Regions from separate parts of the Delftia sp. ASV31 genome, predicted to be linked through region 2. Evidence: riboswitches for the same ligand, from Rfam matches in the RefSeq annotation. Region 2 holds a riboswitch; each other region holds the start of a gene.
What was found. Region 2 has a riboswitch for cobalamin ahead of JHD82_RS19630 (TonB-dependent receptor). Riboswitches for the same ligand answer to the same signal wherever they lie in the genome.
Positions count from the first base shown of each region.

Region 1: linked by a shared signal. The riboswitch ahead of JHD82_RS14750 (TonB-dependent receptor domain-containing protein) and the one ahead of JHD82_RS19630 (TonB-dependent receptor) in region 2 are both predicted to bind cobalamin.
Region 3: linked by a shared signal. The riboswitch ahead of JHD82_RS07970 (TonB-dependent receptor) and the one ahead of JHD82_RS19630 (TonB-dependent receptor) in region 2 are both predicted to bind cobalamin.

Region 1 covers NZ_JAELTK010000036.1:32,115-38,513, reverse strand. The annotation lists gene JHD82_RS14760 (heavy metal-binding domain-containing protein) at 1-249, shown strand, start outside; gene JHD82_RS14755 (helical backbone metal receptor) at 299-1,249, opposite strand; gene JHD82_RS14750 (TonB-dependent receptor domain-containing protein) at 1,266-3,170, opposite strand; cobalamin riboswitch at 3,240-3,467, opposite strand; gene JHD82_RS14745 (hypothetical protein) at 3,563-3,952, shown strand; gene JHD82_RS14740 (helix-turn-helix transcriptional regulator) at 4,064-4,255, shown strand; gene JHD82_RS14735 (sulfite exporter TauE/SafE family protein) at 4,265-5,071, opposite strand; gene JHD82_RS14730 (helix-turn-helix domain-containing protein) at 5,200-5,967, shown strand; gene JHD82_RS14725 (MFS transporter) at 5,964-6,399, opposite strand, start outside.
Region 2 covers NZ_JAELTK010000058.1:27,894-34,292, forward strand. The annotation lists gene JHD82_RS19620 (iron ABC transporter permease) at 1-1,034, opposite strand, end outside; gene JHD82_RS19625 (ABC transporter substrate-binding protein) at 1,021-2,073, opposite strand; gene JHD82_RS19630 (TonB-dependent receptor) at 2,073-4,229, opposite strand; cobalamin riboswitch at 4,350-4,669, opposite strand; gene JHD82_RS19635 (2OG-Fe(II) oxygenase) at 4,682-5,365, opposite strand; gene alkB (DNA oxidative demethylase AlkB) at 5,384-6,034, opposite strand; gene JHD82_RS19645 (2OG-Fe(II) oxygenase) at 6,047-6,399, opposite strand, start outside.
Region 3 covers NZ_JAELTK010000015.1:64,388-70,786, forward strand. The annotation lists gene JHD82_RS07960 (iron ABC transporter permease) at 1-191, opposite strand, end outside; gene JHD82_RS07965 (ABC transporter substrate-binding protein) at 188-1,129, opposite strand; gene JHD82_RS07970 (TonB-dependent receptor) at 1,140-3,380, opposite strand; cobalamin riboswitch at 3,508-3,793, opposite strand; gene JHD82_RS07975 (CHAD domain-containing protein) at 3,848-4,723, opposite strand; gene JHD82_RS07980 (YbaK/prolyl-tRNA synthetase associated domain-containing protein) at 4,793-5,284, opposite strand; gene JHD82_RS07985 (transcriptional regulator) at 5,351-5,992, shown strand; gene JHD82_RS07990 (threo-3-hydroxy-L-aspartate ammonia-lyase) at 6,037-6,399, shown strand, end outside.

The sequences.
Region 1 (6,399 bases), on a different contig from region 2:
GCAATTTTGGGCGCCAATGTGTTCAAGGACTTGTTTGCCGGGCTGCGCGACATCGTGGGCGGGCGGTCGGCCACCTATGAGCGCGAGTTGCAGCGGGCGCGCGAGATTGCGCTCAAGGAGCTGGAGGAACGCGCCCAGGAATTGGGCGCGAATGCCGTGGTGGGGGTGGACCTGGATTACGAAGTGCTGGGCCAGGGCAACGGCATGTTGATGGTGTCTGCCAGCGGCACGGCCGTGGTGCTGGAGTAGGCAGGGCCATCGGCCAAGCAGACCAAGCAGGTCAATCAGGCAAGGGAAGTCAACGCGGCGCTGCGCCCCGTATCTCCAGGCATCGGGCCAGCGCCCGCGCCGCCTCGCCCAGGCGCGGGCCGGGGCGGGAGACCACGTCCGTTTCGGCCAGGTCCAGCGCGCAGATGCGGCCCGAGCGCACGGCGGGCATGCGGCTCCAGCCGGGGCGGGTGGCAAAGCTGGCCGATGGCGTCTGCGGCGTGTGGATGATGAGTTCCGGCTGCTGGCGCAGCACGTATTCGGGCGTGATGCGGGGGAAGGGACCCAGGTTCTGCGGCAGCACATTGCGCGCGCCCAGGCGCTGCAGCAGCTGGCCTATGAAGGAGTCCGGCCCCGCCGCATAGGGCGTGGCGTCCACCTCGAAATACACCTTCTGCCCGGCGGGCGTGAGCGCTGCCAGCGCCTTGGCCTGCTGGTCCACCTCGGCCTGCATGCGAGCCAGCAGGGCGTTGGCGCGCTGCACCTGCAGCAGCTGGTCGAGCTTGTGCAGTACCTGCTCCAGCTGCGCCATGTCGTTGGCGTCCAGTGCCAGCACGGGAATGCCGAAGCGCTCCAGCTGCGCGATGACGGGTGCGGAATACGCCATCAGCACCACGTCGGGCCTGAGCCGCACGGTGGCCTCGACCAGCGGGGCAAAGGTGTGGCCCAGCTTGGGCAGGGCGGCCACGCGGGCCGGGTGGTTGGAGAATTCGTCCACGCCCACGATGCGCTCGCAGGCGTCCAGCGCGCACAGTGATTCGGTCAGCGAGGGCAGCAGCGAGACGATGCGCTGCGGCACGCGCTCCAGGCGCACCTGCCGCCCGCGCATGTCGGTGACGGTGTAGGCGGTGGTTGCCCCGCCCGTTCCCGCATCCGCCGCCTTTTGCGCAAAGGCGTTGCCCGCGCCGCCTGCGCAGGCCAGGGCGGCGGTCAGCAGCAGGATGCGGGGCAGGCGCGAAAGCAGGCGCAGAAGCAGGTGCAGAAGCAGATGCATGGGGTCAGGGCAGAGGTGTCCAGCGCACGCTGACGAACACGGTGCGGCCTGCGTTGGCATAGCCGCGCGTGGGGGCGTAGTCGCGGTCGGCGATGTTGTTGACACGGGCCAGCAGCGTCCATTGCCTGGTCAGCTGGCGCTGGGCGTAGAGGTTGACCACGCCGTAGCCGCCCAGCTTGAAGGTATTCGCCTCGTCTGCGTAGCGGCCGCTGTACAGCTGCGCTTCGCCGCCCAGCGTCCAGCCGGCAGCCTGGGTGTCGGCATTGAGCTTGAGCATGCGCTTGGAGCGGTAGGGCAGCAGCTTGCCGGTCTCCAGGTTCTCGGGGTTCATGAAGTCCAGCGAAGCGCCCAGGTTGGCGCTGCCCAGGCGCGTGCTGCCCGCCAGCGTCAGGCCGGTGATCTCGACGCTCTGCCAGTTGCGGTAGCAGTTGCAGGGAACGGCGCTGTTCCAGTCGTAGGTGATCAGGTTCTTGAACCTGTTGCGGTAGACCACGGCCGAGAGGCGGTTGGCACCGGCCGCATAGTGCAGGCCGGTTTCCACGTTGGTGCTGCTTTCGGGCTTGAGGTCGGCCGCCGCCTGGCCCGTGAAGCGTTCGTACAGCGTGGGGGTGCGGAAGGCCGTGCCGGCCGATGCCACCCAGCGCCAGCGCTCGTCGATCTGCAGGCCGTAGCCCAGGCCGCCCGTGGTCTTGTTCTGCTGGTCGCGCACCTGGTCGTGGCGCAGGTTGGCGTCGAACTGGTGGCGGCCCTCGGTCAGGCGCCAGCCGGCCGACAGGGAGTTCTGCACGCGCCGGCTGTCGGTGTTCTGCGTCCAGGCGTATTGCGTGTCCAGCTTGTCCTCGCGGCGCTCCAGGTCGATGTTGAAACGGTGCTGGCCCAGCGTGAACAGGTTCTGCAGCAGGTAGTTGGTGGAGCGGCCCTTGGCGCTTTCGGGCGACTGGGTGTGGCGGTCGCTTTGGCTGTCGGTATGGGAGATCTGGACCACGCTTTTGTACATGGCGTTCCAGCCGGCCTGCCAGCGCAGGCTGCCGGTGGTGTTCTTGACCACGTCGTAGTCGTCGAACGGCGGCGGGCTCTGGTCGTAGTGGGCGCGCAGGCGGCTGTGCAGCAGGCTGGCATCGATCTGGTGGATGCCCGTTTTGTAGCCCGCGTTCAGGCCCAGCGAGGTGTTGCTGTAACCATCCTTGTCCGGGTTGGGCGAGAAGGTGTTGCCGGGATAGACGTCGAAGCCGTCGCTGCGCTCGTCAGCCAGGTTCAGCCCGTAGGTGAAGCCGTTGGCACCGCCCTGAAATCCCGTGGCCAGCTTGCTGGTGCCCTGGTTGCCTATGCCGGCCTCGGCATAGGCGCGGGACTGGCCGTCCGCCCGCTTGGTGAAGATCTGGATCACGCCGCCCATGGCGTCTGAGCCATAGATGGCGGCGGCCGGGCCGCGCAGCACCTCGATGCGGTCAATCTGCGCCAGCGGCAGGGTGGACCAGACCGCGCCGCCCTGCAGCTCCTGCGAGCTGTAGCGCACGCCGTCGATGAACACGGCAGTGTGCTGGTTGCTGGTGCCGCGCAGGTAGACCGAGGTGACCTGGCCCGGCCCGCCGTTGCGGTTGATCTGCACGCCCGGCACCTGTACCAGCAGGTCCGCCACGCCCGTGGCGCCGCTGCGGGCAATGGTCTCGGCGTCGATCACGGTCATGTCGGCCGTGACGGTGCGCAGGGGCTGCTCGCTGCGCGAGGCGGTGACGACCACCGTATCGAGCTGGGAGGTCTGTGCGCGCTGCGCCTGTTGTGTCTGTGCTTGGGCCTGGCAGGCCAGCAGCGAGGCCGCAGCCAGGGCGGACAACGTGCGCAGTACGGGGAACGCCGAGGGCGAGCGAAGAGCGGCGCCGGGGGCGCGCGCGAGGGCGAGGGTGTGCATGGATGCGAGCCAGTTGCGCGCCAGCGACCCCGCCGGCACGGAAACCAAAAAGACCGGCTGCGCTGCAAGCGCGGCCGGCCGCCTGTTGGCCGGTATCCAGACTGGTGACGCACTCGCCAAGGCCTTCCCGGGCTGTACGCCCAGTGGCACGGGTTTGGCGGGGGCCGGTGCCATGCACGCGGCGTTTCACTCACTGTTGCGGGGGCAGTACATGCGGGCGGCTTTATCTGGCCGCCCCATGTTTCCCGTTTAACCGCAGCCCCTGGGGCTGCTGGCACCAACGGCGGCGATTGTACGGCGGGGCGTTCAGTACCGATGTAAAGCTTGCTTGACATGCCCGCGGGTGGCATCGCACAATGTCAAGCATCCTTTACACATTGCGAGAGACTTCCATGAATCAAACAACGGTCACCAACCGCCGCTACCAGAAGGAACTTGGATTTGCGCTGCTGCTCTACATGGCGCTGCTTGTGGGGGCGCTTTTGCTCAGCGCCGACATGCAGGCCGGGGCCCTGCGCACAGCGCTGCTGCTCAGCCCCATGCTGGCGTTTGCGCTGGCCGTGCGGGCCATCGTGCGCCTGGTGCGCGATACCGACGAGTTCCTGCGCAAGTCCATGCTGGAGCAACTGGCGATTGCGGCGGCGGGCACGGCCGGCATCACCTTCACCTACGGATTCCTGGAAATGGCAGGTTTTCCCAAGCTCAGCATGTTCATGGTGTGGCCCTTGATGGGTGCGCTCTGGGTGGCTGCCTCGGTGGCCCACTGGCTGCGCAGCCGATGAGCTGTTCCGCCAAAGTGCCCCTCCCATGAAAAATGACCCCCGCGCTCCCCTTGCTGTGCAAGGTCCGCTGCCCCCCGAGGGGGTGCCTTTTCATCTTGGGGCGGCCCTGCGATGAAAAACACCATCCGTGAACTGCGCGCCCAGCGCGGCTGGAGCCAAGCCGCGCTGGCGGACCTGCTGGGCGTGTCACGCCAGACCGTCAATGCGATCGAGACGGGTCGCTACGACCCCAGCCTGCCGCTGGCATTCGCCATTGCCCGGGTGTTCGAGACCCGGATCGAGGCGATCTTCCAGGAGGGTTGAGCGCAGCGCTCAGGCCACGATCATGACCAGCAGCACCAGGCCCAGCAGGGCCAGGTAGGCCTTGGCATGCAGGGCATCGGGAATGCGGCCGATCAGCGGGGCCGCCAGCCTGATGCCGGTCCACGATCCGGCCGTCAGCAGCGCAAAGGCCTGCAGGTCCACATAGCCCACATGCCAGGGGCCCAGCCCCGCGCCCTGCGATGCCAGCATGTAGGCAGCGGTGCCCGCCACGGCCATGGGCAGGGACAGCGGGCTGGCCATGGCCGTGGCGGCCGCCATGCTGGCGCCGCGCCGGCGCATGAGCGGCACGGTCATCACGCTGCCGCCCACGCCCAGGAAGGCCGCGATCGCACCAATGGCCAGGCCCGCCGTGGCCGCCGCCCGCCGGCCCATTGGTTGCATGCCGGCGGCGGTGCCGTGCACGAAGCCCGGGCGCAGCAGCGCGTCGGCGATGGTCAGGGCCAGGTAGGCGATGAAGGCCCAGCGCACCCATTCCCCGCTGATCCAGGTGGCGGCCGCCGCGCCCGCCACGGCACCGGCCGCGATGAAGCCAGCCAGCGGTCGCACCTGATCCCAGGGCAGGGCGCCCGCGCGGTGCTGGCGCAGCGTGGCCATGGAGGCGCCGAAAATCATCACGCAGGTGGAGGTGGCCACGGCAATGTGCATGGCAGCCTGGCCCACGGCGGAGTCCGCGCCGTGGATGGAGGTCAGCAGCGCATAAAGCAGCGGAACGGCCACGAAGCCGCCGCCAAAGCCGAAGAGCACGGTGGTCACGCCGGCAAGCACACCGAAAGCCAGCAGCAGGAGAGGGAACACAGACAGTCCTTTGGAAAAAACGAGCAAGGACTGAACCTTAGGATGCCGCGGTTTGGCCTGCTTTCGCGGATAGGTCAATAATCCTCGAATTCCTGCCAAAGCCTGTTGGCTGTTTTCCGGACATTCCCATGCTCAACATTCCGCTGCATTCCGTGGACGCCGTGGCGCGCGATGTGCTGGCCATCGGCACCGATTACACGCCTGGCACGCTGCTGCCCACGCACAGCCACCGGCGTGCCCAGTTTCTCTACGGGATGAGCGGGCTGATGGAAGTGGAAACCGACGACGGCGCCTGGACCATCCCGCCCTACAGCGGCGTGTGGATTCCGGCCAGCAAGCCGCACAGCGTGCGCATGCAGGGCGTGAGCACGCGCAGCCTGTACATCGAACCGGCTGCTGCGCCCCGCCCGGGTGTGCACTGCGAGGCCCTGGTCGTCACCCCGCTGCTGCACCAGCTGCTGCTGTCCTGCGCCGACCTGCCGGCGCTGTACGACGAAGCGGGCCGCGACGGCGCCCTGGTCACGCTGGTGCTGCACGAACTGGCCTCGGCCCGCAGCCTGCCGCTGTTCGCGCCCATCCCCCGCGACGAAAAGCTGGCCGCCCTGTGCAAGCAGTTCCTGGCCGAGCCCAGCATCCGCGCCACGCCCCAGGACTGGGCGCAGGCGCTGAACAAGAGCCTGCGCACCTTCAGCCGGTTTTTCCAGCAGCACACAGGCATGGCCTTTGGCGCCTGGCGCCAGCAGGCCTGCCTGCTGGCGGCGGTGTCACGTCTGTCTGCGGGCGCCTCGGTCACGCAGGTGGCGCTGGACCTGGGCTATGACAGCCCCAGCGCGTTTTCCACCATGTTCCGCAAGGCGCTGGGCCGGGTGCCTTCGGAGCTGGTGAGCCGGGTCTAGGCGGGAACGCTGGCCTGGGCAGCCGTCTCCCGCGTCATGGCCCAGAACACCAGGGCTGCCAGGCTGAACGCCGCCCCCGCCAAGCAGACCCCGTGCCAGCCAAACCGCGCGTAGGCATTGGTGGCAATCAGCGCCCCCAGCCCGCTGCCCACGGCATAGAACAGCATGTACAGGCCCACCAGCCGGCTGTGCGCCTGCGGGTTGCTGCGAAAGATCAGGCTCTGGTTGGTCACATGCAGGGCCTGGCCGCCCAGGTCCAGCAGCACGATGCCGGCAACCAGCGCCCACAGCGACTGCTCCAGCAGCGCAATCGGCGCCCAGGCCAGCAGCAGGATCACCAGCGCGCCCAGGCTGGTGCGCTGCGCGAAACCCTGGTCGGCCCAGTGCCCGGCACGGGCTGCTGCCAGTGCGCCCACCACGCCGGCCAGGCCA
Region 2 (6,399 bases):
AAGGGTCCGCCGATCAGCGAGGTGATCACGCCCACGGGCAGTTCCATGGGCGCAAAGGCCGTGCGCGCGACAAGATCCACCAGCACCAGCAGCAGGGCGCCGGCCAGGGCGGCCACGGGCAGCACGCGCCGGTGGTCCGTGCCCACCAGCATGCGCGCGGCGTGCGGCACGATCAGCCCCACAAAGCCGATGGCGCCGCTGACCGCCACCATGGTGCCCGTGAGCAGCGACACCGCCAGGAACAGTGCGCGCCGCAGCCGTGCCGTGTCCACGCCCAGCGTGGCGGCGGCCTCGTCACCGGCCAGCAGGGCGTTGAGCGGGCGCGTCTGCAGCCCCAGCCAGAGCATTCCCGCAGCCAGCACGGCAACGGGAATGCCCAGTTCCTCCCACTGCGTGCCGGCCAGGCTGCCCAGCGTCCAGGTCAGCAGGGCATTGGCCAGGTCACGCTGGCCCGATGACAGGGTGATCAGGCTGGTCACGCCTGCCAGCACATAGCCGATGGCCACACCGCCCAGGATCAGCCGCGTGGCATGGATGCGGCCCTGGGAGCGCGCCAGCAGGTAGACGGCGACGGTGGCCGCCAGCGCCCCCACAAAGGCCCCGGCCGTGAGGGCGTACATGCCGGCCGAGGCCAGCGCACCGAAGGCCAGCACGGCCACCGCGCCCACCGACGCGCCCGAGGACACGCCCAGCAGATAGGGATCGGCCAGCGGATTGCGCACCATGGCCTGCATGATGGTGCCCACCACGGCAAGCCCCGCGCCCACCAGGGCCGCCAGCAGCACGCGCGGCATGCGGATCAGCCAGACGATCTGCTGGTGCTGCGGCGTGATGCCCTCCAGCGGCGGCGGCTGCATGCCCAGCACCTGCAGCAGCCGGCTCCAGGCAATGCGCCAGACCGTGCCGGCCGGCATGTCCACTGGTCCCCAGGTGATGGCCAGCGTCATCACCAACAACAGGGCCGCGAACAGCAGCAGGCACCAGAGGCTGGCGGCGCCCGGGCGCCTGGGCCAGCGGGAGTCAGTTGGCCGCATGGCTGGGCGCCGGCATGCGGTCGGGGTGCAGGGCCTGCGCCAGGGCGCGGGTCCGCGCAATGTTGCGCGGGCCGGGCGTGGCCTCGGCATAGGTCATCACGAAGAACCGCTTTTCGCGGATGGCATCGACGCCGGCCAGCTCAGGCTTGGCCAGCAGGAAGTCGATCTTGCCCTGCGCATGGGGCTGGCCGTAGTCGATGATGACGATCCACTGCGGGTTGCGCTGCACCACGTCCTCCCAGTTGCCTGCAGGCCAGTTGCTGGGAATGTCGTCGAAGATGTTGCGCCCGCCCGCTTCCTCGATCATGGCCTGCGGCATGCCGTAGCGGCCCACGGTCACGGGGATGTCCTGGCCGCTGTCGTAGACGAAGACCGAAGGCCGCTGCCGCACGCCCTGCATGCGCTCGCGCAGGTCCTTCAGGTCGCGCTCCAGCCCCTGCGCCAGTTGCTCGGCATGGGCGTCGATGCGGAAGATGCGGCCCAGGTTGCGCAGGTCGGTCAGGCCGTCTTCCAGCGCCACCTGGCTGCGCGGCCCCACGCGGATGCAGGATTCAGACAGCACGTACGAGGCAATGCCGTGGCGCTGCAGCACCTCGGGCGTGACCTGGCCCTGGCGAAAACCGTAGCTCCAGCCTCCGAAGACGAAATCTGCCGAGGCGCCCAGGATGGCCTCCAGGTTCATCTCGCGCTCCGCCAGCCGCGGCACGCGGGCCAGCTGGGCCTGGAAGGCCGGGTCGATCTGCTTGGCCTGCGTGATGCCGCTGTAGCCCACCAGCCGGTCACCCAGGCCCAGGAAGAGAAACATCTCGGTGATGTTCACGTCATGGGTCACGGCGCGCAGCGGTGCGCTGGCGTAGGTCACGGGGCTGCCGCAGACATTGACGGTCACGGCCGCCTGCGGTGCGGCAGCCGGTGCCGGCAGTTCACTGGTGGTGCCGGAATCGCTGCGCGAGCAGCCGGCCAGCAGCAGGGTGGCCGCCAGGGCGCCAGCGCACAGGCCGTGGAGACCGTGGAGGCTTTTGGAGCGCGCCATGGCCATCAGAACCGGATATGGGCCGCGATCTCGAAGCGGCGGCCTTGCCCGACCAGGAACTGGCTGCCGTAGCTCGATCCCACATAGACCCTGTCGGCCAGGTTGCGGCCGATCAGGCTCAGGGTGGTGCGCGGGTCCATCTGCCAGCTCAGCGCGGCGTCGGCCACGGTGTAGGCGGGCAGTTTCACGGTATTGGCGTTGTTGCCAAAGCGGTCACCCACGTAGCGCAGGCCCAGCGAGGCCTGCCAGGCGCCCACGCGGTAGTGGCCCCAGAGGTTGGCCGTGGTCTTGGCCACGTTCTGCGGACGGTTGCCTGCGCGGTTGCCGCCGGCCTCGATGAGCTTGTCGAACTGGGCGTCCACATAGGAAAGATTGCCCTCCACGCGCAGGGCGGGCGTGGCCTGGAAGGCGGCGGTGGCTTCCGCCCCGCGCGAGGACTGGCTGCCGCCCTGGATGGAGATGGCCGGGCGGTCGGGGTCGCGCGTGATGATGTTGTCCTTCTTGATGTCGAACACGGCCAGCGTCCACTCGCCGCGCCCGCCGGCCACCTGCTGCTTGATGCCGATCTCGGCCTGGCGGCCCTTGCTCAGGGCATAGGCGGTATTGGCCAGGTTCAGCGAGACCAGGCTGTTGACGGGATCGTGGCCCGAGCTGATCTGCCCATAGACATGGGTGTTGCGGGCCAGCTCATAGGTCAGGCCCAGGCGCCAGGAGGTGGCGGCCAGCGTCTTGTTGAAATCCGTGCCACCCACCAGCGAGTGGCTGGCAAAGTCGTAGACATCGCGGCGCAGTCCGGCCATGGCCAGCCAGCGGTTGCTGATGCGCCAGGCATCTTCCAGGTACAGGGCATGCTGGGTCACGCCGGTTTCTGTCTTGGCGGCGGTGAGATCGGGGCTGGCCCAGCTGCCATGCACGGGGTCCCAGGCCGAGACCGTGGACGAGCCGCCATAGGGCGAATTGTTGGACAGCCGCAGGTTGATGCGCGCGGCCTCCCAGCCCATGGCGATCTTGTGCGAGCCCCGGTCCACGTTCAGGCCCAGGCGGTTGCCGGTCTGCTCCAGGTCGTGCAGGATTTCCAGATAGTCGGAGCGGCCCACGGTCCAGGTGGCGGGGTTGAGCGCGTAGGCCTCGATGTTGCGCCAGTGGCGGTCGGACTTCACGTGATACAGCTCGTTGCGCACCGTCAGCCAGTCATTGGCCTTCCATTGCACCTTGGCGCGCAGGCGCTCGTCGGCATAGCGCAGCACGCTGTCTTCGGCGTTGTAGTTGCGGTCGCGCAGGGACTCCACCACCTTGCCGTCCAGGCCCGGCGTGCCCCAGTAGCGGCTGGGCTTTTGCACGCTGCGGTCGGCGATCAGGTCGATCTGCAGGTCGCTCGTGGGCTCCAAGCGCAGCGTGCTCATGAACTTGCCGTTGCGCGACTGGTCCAGATCGCGCTCGCCTGCGCTGCGGGCGGTGTAGCTGTCGATGCGGTAGCTGGCATAGGCGCCCAGGGCGCCGGTCACGCCCAGGCCCAGGCGCAGCGTGTCGTCCGTGCCCGCGCCCACCAGCACCTCGGCCGAGCTGGTGCGGCTGGGCTGCTTGCGGATGGCGTTGACCGTGGCGCCCATGGTGCCGCTGCCAAACATCAGCGAGGCCGGTCCACGCAGCACGTCGATGCGCTCGTAGCCCCAGCTGTCACCCGGATAGGCCGTGGTGCCCGCAGCCACGCCCAGCACCATGCCGTCTTCGGCCACGCCCACGGAATTGACACCCGCAAAGCCGCGGCTGCTGAAGGCCAGGCCGCCGTTGCCCGGCGTGCTGCTGGCCGTCAGGCCCACGGTGCGCGTGACGGCGTCCACCAGGGCGTAGTCGCCGCGCTCCTGCATCTGCTCGGCAGAGACGCCGTCCACGCTGGCCGGAACTTCCTGGTTGGAGACGCCGGTATGGCTGGCAGAGCGCGCAGGCTGGGCCAGTTGCTGGCCGATGCGTTCGGCCTGGCCGGTGACCTGGACCTCGGGCAGGGCGGTTGATGGGGGCGTTGGCGTGGGCGTTTGGGTTTGAGCCTGCGCCGGCAGGCAGATGAAGGCGCAGGCCAGGGCCAGCGGGCTCAGTCGCACGGAAAGGGACTGGGCAGCGCGAGCGCTGGAAACCCTGGAAAAGGAAGAATGCATTTCGAACATCGGTCTTCGACCGTCTGATGCGAAAGCAAGGCACTGCCACCTCTCCAGCCAGCGTGGGAGGAAAGGGCGCAGGACGTTGCCATCCGCACCCCGCAGACAGTCAAGAAAACGCCTGCACAGCAGGCGCGAAACGCAGCAGGCCGGTCTCCGGGCTCACAAGCGGCGCAAGGACATGCCTTGCGCCCAGCGCCCCGTCTTCCCAATCCACCCGCGAAAAGCTGCATGTTGCAGACCACGCCATGAACCAGTGACAGCCTGTCATCGCCCCTCCGCAGGGTTGCGGAGACTGGCGGGACAGGCATGGAGCGCCTTGACTTGTTTACCGTTGCGGGGGCAGCCAAGGCCTGTGCCGGCAGCGCAAAAAGCATTTGCTGGCAGTCACCTTGTTCCCGTTTCATCCCCATGGCTGGCATGCGGACACCTGTTGCACGGATGCCTTTGCAGGCGCGGCATTATAGCCAGCGGTCTGTTTGCAGAGCCTTTGGCGCCTGGGGCACGTCGTGCAAAAGCAGCTCCAGACCCAGCCATTCGCCACGGTGAACGCGGCTGATGGCATGCCGCAGGTGCACGCGGTAAAAGCCCGCCGCACCGCGCACCGGGCGCGGCCCCGTGGCGATGATGGCCGCATCCCCCAGGCCCAGCGGCAGCACCATGGGGCGCGATTGCATGCGCGGGCGCTGCTCGGTCATCACGAATTCGCCGCCCTCGAAATCCTGGCCCGGCCGGGACAGCAGCAGCACCAGCTGCAGCGGAAACACCGCCGCACCTTCGCTGTATGAACGCAGCGGGGCATGACCCGCTTGCGGCACGCGCAGCAGATGTGGCTGCGGCTGCGTTTGGCCTGCTTGCCGGCCCGGACGCATGAAATCCTCGAAGCAGCCTGGCAACCCAGGCTGCATGCCCATGTGTTCGCGCCAGCGGTTGGCCAGGGCCAGCAGATGCCCGTACAGCACCGGGCGCCATGCCTGCACGCAGGGCGGCAGGCCAGACGCGGCTGCCGCCTCGCGGGCCAAGGCGCGGCTTTCATCCGCAGTCAGCAGCTGCGGCAGCAGGGCATGGCCTTCGGCATCGAGCTCAGCGGCAATCCGCGCCCAATCCAGGCGGGCGAAGCGATCCTGGCTGTTGAGCCTGTCCATTTCAGACCGTCCAACCATTCAGCCCGCCTTGCGAAAAGTGAGATTGATGCGCCGCCCGCCCAGCAGCGGGTGAGGCTGGTCCTTGAGCGGCAACACGCCGTGGTGGCGCAGCCGATCCACGCCGCCCCAGACCACCACGTCGCCATGCTGCAGCGGCACCCTGGCCGTCCTGTCCGCCCGCGCCAGTCCTCCAAACAGAAAAGTGGCCGGCATGCCCAGGGACACCGAGACAATGGGCGCGCCCAGGTCGCGTTCGTCGCGGTCCTGGTGCAGGGAAAGCCGGGTGCCCGGCAGGTACTGGTTGATGAGGCAGGCATCGGGCACAAAGCCTTCGAACCCCGCCGCAGCGGCCGCCTCGCCCGCCAGCCGGACAAACACGGCCGGCATGGCCGGCCAGGGCTGGCCGCTGAGTGGGTCGATGGCGCTGTAGCGGTAGCCGCGCCTGTCGCTGGTCCAGCCCAGCGCGCCGCAGTTGGTCATGGCCACCGACATGGTGAAGCCGCCCGGCGTGACCAGATGGCGCAGCGGCGCCCGCGCCGCAATGCCTTCGACCGCCTCCAGCAACTGCACGGCATGGGGCAGGGCATGGCCGCGCAGCACCACGGATTGGGGGCCTATGGATTCGGCCCCGGCGGGATGTTCATCGGCGAAAAGATCCAGCGTGCTCATGCCGGCCATCCATCAAAGTGCGTCATGAAAGATCAGCCCCACGGTATGGCGATGGCCGCTGTGGATGCGGCTGACCCCATGGCGCATGGCCACGCGGCGGTAGCCGGTGCGCCGCCCGGGCACGGGCCGGTGGCGCACGGCCAGGACCAGCGCATCGCCCTGGTCCAGTGCCATCACATCGGCCCGCTGCCAGTCGCCATCTGCCTGGGTGATGACGAACTCGCCACCCGTGAAGTCCCGCCCGGGCCGCGACAGCAGCAGCACCACCTGCAGCGGAAACACATGCTCTCCATAGACATCCTGGTGCAGGCAGTTGTAGTCGCCCGCACCGTATTGAAGGATGAGCGGCGTGGGCCGCAACTGGC
Region 3 (6,399 bases), on a different contig from region 2:
AGCACGCGCGGCACGCGCCACTGCAGCAGCAGCCGGCTGCGCAGGCTGTCTTCGCCGCCCAGCGCGGCCAGCAGGTCGGCCGGGCTGGCCCACTGGTGGCCCGCGCAGGCGGCGATCAGCAGGCTGGCCAGCAGCAGCAGGACCGCACCGGCCCAGGGGCGCCACGCAGGGGGATGTGAAAGGGAATTCATGCGGCCTCCCCGGCCCAGGCCGCAGGGTGCAGCCAGCGCGAGAGCTTTTCCACGCCGCCGAAGGTGCGCGGCCCGGGAATCAGGAACTCGGCGCGCGCCACCGTGGTGGCCCGGCCGCCGCGCACGGCACGCAGGTCGCGCCAGCCGCGCTGGCCGATCAGGTCCTGCATGGCCTCCTGGGTGCCTGCGAACAGCAGCACGTCGGGGTCGGCGGCCAGCACGGCCTCGGGGGAGACCTGGGGCACGGTGCCCAGGCCGTCCAGCGCGAACGCGGCGCCCGCGCGCACCATGGCCTCTCCCGTATAGGTGCCCGGCCGGGCCGCCAGCAGCATGCCGTTGCCCAGCCGGCCCGTGACCATGAGCGCGCGCGGCCGGGGCTGGCCGGCCACCTGCCGGTCAACGCGCAGCAGCCGCGCTTCCTGCGCCGTGGCCAGCGCCTGGCCGCGCGCCTGCACGCCCGTGGCGCGGGCCACCAGGCGCAGGTTGTCCATCACCTCGGCCAGCGAGCGGCTGAGCAGCACCATCACCGGCACGCCGATGCGCTCCATGGGATCGACCAGCTGGTGCGCCGCCTGGCGCGCGGGCGTGACGATGACCAGGTCCGGCTGGCGCGCCACCACGGCATCCACCGAGAACCCCAGCCGCCCGCCCACCTTGGGAATGCGCTCCACGCCCGGTGGAAAGCGCGTGAAATCCTCCACGCCCACCACGCGGTCCAGCAGGCCCAGCGCGGCCACCAGTTCGGTATTGGAGGCAAAGATGGAGACGATGCGCTGCGGCGGCGCGGCAATCTCCACGCGCCGGCCCAGCGCATCCTGCAGCACCACCGGACCGCCTGCAGCGACGGTGTCGGCCCAGGCCGCGGGCAGGCCGCAGCCCAGGGCCGCCGCCGCGCCCTGGCGCAGCAACTGGCGGCGCGTGGTGCTGGATTGCCTCATGCCGTGATCCTCAAAACTCTGCTTGCAGGCCGACCATGAGTTCGCGGCCCGCCATCGACGTTCCGCAGCCGCCGTTCTGGTACGCCGGGTTGGCGATGCAGGGCGCGCGGTCCAGTGCGATGAAGATGGGATGGCGGTTCAGGTCGAACAGGTTGTTGACGGCTGCGAACAGCTTGACGCCGCGCGACACGCGGTAGTCGGCCCGCAGGTTCCAGATGGTGAAGGCGCCCTTGCGGTGGATGAAGGTGCTGCTGGGCTCGCCCTGCGGGATGAGCAGCGCCTCTTCCGTGTCGTACCACATGGGACCGCGCAGCAGCGTGGACAGCTGCAGGCTCCAGTCGCCCTGCAGCCGCCCGCTGCCGCGCCCGTAGCGCACGCCGGCCGAGGCCTCGTAGCGGTACATGCGCTGCACCTTGTCGGTATTGGCCGAGGCCGGCGATCCCTTGTCCCGCATGCTGAAGTGGTAGTAGCCGCCAGCCCAGGCCTTGAGCTGGTGACCCGTCAGGTTCAGCGCCCGCGCCAGGTCCATGTCGGCCTGCATTTCCAGGCCGCGCGCCACGATGTCGGCCGCGTTGTTGGCGTAGTCCGAGGTGTTGGTCGTGGCCCCGCGCGAGACGGTGATGATGCGGTCGCTGATGGTGTTCTGGAACAGGGCCGCATCCACGCGCCAGCCGGGCTGCTGCAGCGCGGCGCCGACCTCGATTTGGCGGCTGGTCTCGGGCTTGAGGTTGGGGTTGCCGAAGGTGCGGCCACCGCCGACGGCCGTGAAGTCCGAGGCCAGCTCCGTGGCCGTGGGCGCGCGGAACCCCGTGGAGGCCGCAGCGCGCAGCGTGAGCCGGTCCGTGGCCTTCCAGGTGGCGCCGGCAGACCAGGTGTGGTTGTCGTAGTCGCGCGTGCTGGCCTGGGCCAGGGCCAGGTTGGGCGTCTCATCGAAGCGCGTCGTGCCCCAGGTCTTGCGCAGGCCGGCACGCAGGGTCAGGCGGTCGTCGAACAGGGTCTGCGCGTCCTCGAAGTACAGCGCGTGCACCTGCTCGGTCTGGTTGTTGTCGTAGGGCGCAACCTGGCCCGCAGGGCCGCCCGGCATGGCCACGCGCAGGCGGTCGGAGCGCAGCTTGCTGCGCTCCCAGTCAAAGCCCATCAGCAGGTCATTGGTCTGGCTGACACGCAGGCGCGGCTGAAAGCGCAGGCCCGTGGCGTCCAGCTGGCGGTGGTTGTAGTCGCGCGCCGTGCCGGGCACGGCGCTGTTGCCCGAGCGGATCACGGGAGAGGCCCAGTTGAACTCATCGGTATCGACCAGGCTGTAGAGGTGGGTCGTCCAGCTCAGGCGCTGGCCCGGCAGCGCGCCCTCGTAGGTCAGGTCCAGCGAGCGGTTGCTGCGGTTGTCGCGGCTGTAGATGTTGGCGCCCGATCCGCGAAAGCCCGCGTTGTAGATGCCGTCCGTGCGCAGTTGCAGCTCCACGCGGTGCAGCTCGTGCAGCTGCCAGCCCAGGGCGCCGCTGGCCCCGCGCCGCTTCCAGCCCGTGTTCTCCATGCGCGTGCCGCCATCGCCCGACTCGTAGTCGCCGCGCCCGCCTGCGCTCACGCCGAAGTACCAGTCGAAGCGGTCATTGGCGCCGGCCGTCTGCGCATCGGTGCGCCACAGGTCCCATGAACCGGCCTGGACCTGGGCGCGCGTGCCGGGCGCCGTCGCCCCGGTTTTCATGATGATGTTGACCACCCCGCCCATGGCCTGGCTGCCGTAGATCACCGAGGACGGGCCGCGCACGATCTCGATGCGCTCCACATCCGAGGGGCTGAGCTTGGACAGGTTGGCCGTGCCCGCGCGCCGGCCGTTGACCAGCACCAGCACCTGGCTGCGGAAGTCGCGCCCCTGGCCGTCGGTGGAGGCGCCGCGCAGGTTCATCGAGGTCTGGGCCGCCGTCCATTCGCTGAGAAAGCCCACGGCGTTCTCGGCCAGCAGGTCGGTGACCGAGCGCGCGCTGGAGCGCTCTATGGCCTCGCGGTCGATGGTCTGCGTGGTGCCCGCGATGCGGCTGCGCGCCTCGGGCCGCGCGGTGGCGGTCACGAAGACGGCGTCCAGCGCATCGTCGGCGGAGTCCGCGGATCGGCCCGAAGCCGGCTCCTGTGCGGCGCCGGCCGCTGCAGCGCAGCTGGCCAGCAGGGCCGCAGCCGCTGCGGGCCGCAGGCTGGAGACAAGAGGGAGAACAGAGAGAAGGCCGGAGGAATCGGCGGCCGAGGAAGCGAAGCGCATGCGTTGACCCAACTGCCCCACTCACCCGCGGGGCCTATCGTCTGAACCACGCCGCACAGCGCGCACGCCGGAGCCGGCCACGGCAGCGCAGGCTGGGGCCGGACCGGACAGGCGCACTCCCGCGGCGTCCGAAAGCAATGCAGAAGGCCGGTATCCGGGCTTGCGGAACGCTGCGGCGCGCAGGGTGGGCGCGCTGCGGCAGGCATCCCCGCCTTCCCATGCCCGAGAAGGGCACAGTGGCTTGCAGCGCGCGACCTGTGGATAGCGCGCCAGCGTGGGGAGTTGTATTCCGCTGACCGTTGCGGGGGCAGCGCAGGCATTGCGAGCGACCACCTCGATGGCATCGCGCACCTGCTTCCCGTTGAACCCCTGGCCGGTGAGCGGCATGGGGCACCTTCAGCAACAGCGCACCGCCACGGCCCAGGGGCTGCGGCGGTGCGCCAGCGGCGGATTATCGCTGATGCTGTCTAGAGCCAGAAGCCCGGCACCCGGGCCAGCGCCCGCAGCGCGCGGCGGCTGCTGCGCGCGCTGGTGGCCAGGCGGGCCTGCAGGTAGCCGGCCGCGAACCAGGCGCGCGGGTCGCGCGCGGCCTCGGCATGGAAATGCTCGGCCGCCACGGCCATGTCGTTGTGCAGGCCCAGCGCGTCCTGGGCGGGCAACAGCGCCTCGGCAAAGCGCCGGCCCTTTTTGCCGGGCCACATTCCGGGCGCGAATTCCCGTGCAAAGTCCGCCAGGTAGCGCAGGCGCTTGAGCCGCTTGCGCACGCGGTGCTGCTGCGCCAGCGGCAGGCGGTCGAAGTGCAGGCCATCGCGCAGCACCTGGCGGTGCAGGCGCGCCAGCCGCCGTGCCAGGTACTTGCGCGTGCCTGCGGCGGACAGGCGGGCAAAACGGGCCGATGGCTCTGTCTGCGGCGCCTGCGCCAGCGCCCGGATCTCGGCCAGCACCTGAAGGAATGGCGGCTCGCGCACGGCAGCGGCTGCATCCGCCTGCACGGCCTGCGGCGCCTGCCAGTCGCACAGGGGCGCATGGGCGGCCTGCAGCAGCGGGCGCACCACATCGGCCAGCGTATCGGCATCGCGCAGCGTGCCCAGTTGCGCAAAGGCCTGGGCCAGGGGTTCATCCCATTCGGCGCGCATGCCGGGCGCCAGCCCTGCGCATTCGCGCAGCACGGTGCGCAGGCGCCGCAGGGCCACGCGCAGCTGGTGGATGGTCTCGGCATCGCTGCCACCGCCCTCCAAGACCGCCAGGTGCGACTGCACCTGGGCCAGGGCAGCAGCCAGCGCCGCACGCACAAAGCCGGCCGCATCGGGCCGGTCAGGGTGCTGCTTCGCAGGGGTGGACATGGTCAGGCAAGGAGATGTGGACGTTGCCGACGATTGTGGGCGCAGCCCCGCGCCAGGGTCAATCCATGGTCAATCGGCGCCCTCCCCGCTCAGGCTGTGCAGCGCGGGCCGGGCAATGCGCACATAGTCGGCCGAGTCCAGCACGATGGAGCGATCCAGCCGGCCCGCGTTGAAGGCGATCTCGCCAAAGCGCTCGACCAGGGCCGGGTCCACCACAAGGCGCACCTGCGGGTTGAAGGAGAACGGCGGCACCGATCCCATCACGCAGCCCGTGGCGGCCTGGGCCTCCTCGGGCGAGGCCAGCGTGGCCTTGCGCACGCCCACGGCCTGGGCCAGGCGCTTGAAGTCCAGCTTGCGGTCGCCGGGCAGCACGGCCAGGAACAGCTGGGGATCGCCCGCACCGGCCGCATCGCGGCTCTTGCAGAGCATGGCCTTGGCGCCCTGGCCGGGGGCGGTGCCCCGGATTTCGGCGACCAGGTCTGAGCGGCCTTCGGCCGGATGTTCCAGCACGCGAAAACGCGCGCCCTGGGATTGCAGCAGGTCTACAAGGGTGTCGAACATGGTGGAAAGCGCAGAGAAGTCGTCTGGATTTTGACATTTTGTCCAATTCAAAACAAAATGTCCAATATGACCCAACGAACCCCTGAACAGCGCCAGCTTCTGGACCAGTTGGCCCAGATCGCCGAAGGCCTGGGCCAGACCTTTGCCCCGTTCTGCGAGGTGGTGGTGCATGACCTGCTCGACCCGTCCCATGCGGTGCTGGCCATCCACAACAACCTGTCGGGCCGCGAAGTGGGCCAGGGCGCGACGGAGCTGGGCCTGGCCCGCATCCTCGACCCCGGCTACGAGCAGGTCATCGCCAACTACCCCAACCAGTTCGCCGATGGCCGCCAGGCCAAGAGCACGTCCATCGGCATCCGCGACTCCGAGGGCCGCTACATCGCCGCCCTGTGCATGAATGTGGACCTGACGATGTTCCAGGGCTTCCAGGGCATGCTCAACCGCTTTGCCGCCGTCAGCGGCGACACCCCCGCGCGCGAAATGCTGGACCCCACGGGCGCCGGCGCAGGCGCCGACACGGTGCGTGCCCGCATCGACCAGTTCGCGGCCCGCCTGGCGACCACGCCGCGCGCCCTCAAGCCAGATGAGCGCCGCGCCCTGGTCCGCGAGCTCAAGGGCGCCGGCCTGCTCGATGTGCGCCGCTCCATGGAGACCATTGCCGCCCACCTGGGCGTGTCGCGCGCCACGGTCTACAGCTACGCCAAATAGCTCCCGGCACACCGCCGATCTGCAACCCCTTCTCTCCCGTACCGATGACAAGCCTTCCCACCTATGACGACGTGGCCGCAGCGGCCCAACGCATCCAGGGCCATGCCCACCGCACGCCCGTGCTCACCTCGCGCACGCTGGACGAGGCGCTGGGCGCCCGCGTCTTTCTCAAGTGCGAGAACCTGCAGCGCATGGGCGCCTTCAAGTTCCGCGGCGCCTTCAACGCCCTGTCTCGCTTCAGCCCAGCGCAGCGCAAGGCCGGCGTGGTGGCGTTTTCCTCGGGCAACCACGCCCAGGCCATTGCCCTGGCAGCGCGGCTGCTGGAGATTCCCGCCACCATCGTCATGCCGCATGACGCGCCCGCCGCCAAGGTGGCGGCCACCAAGGGCTATGGCGGCCAGGTGGTG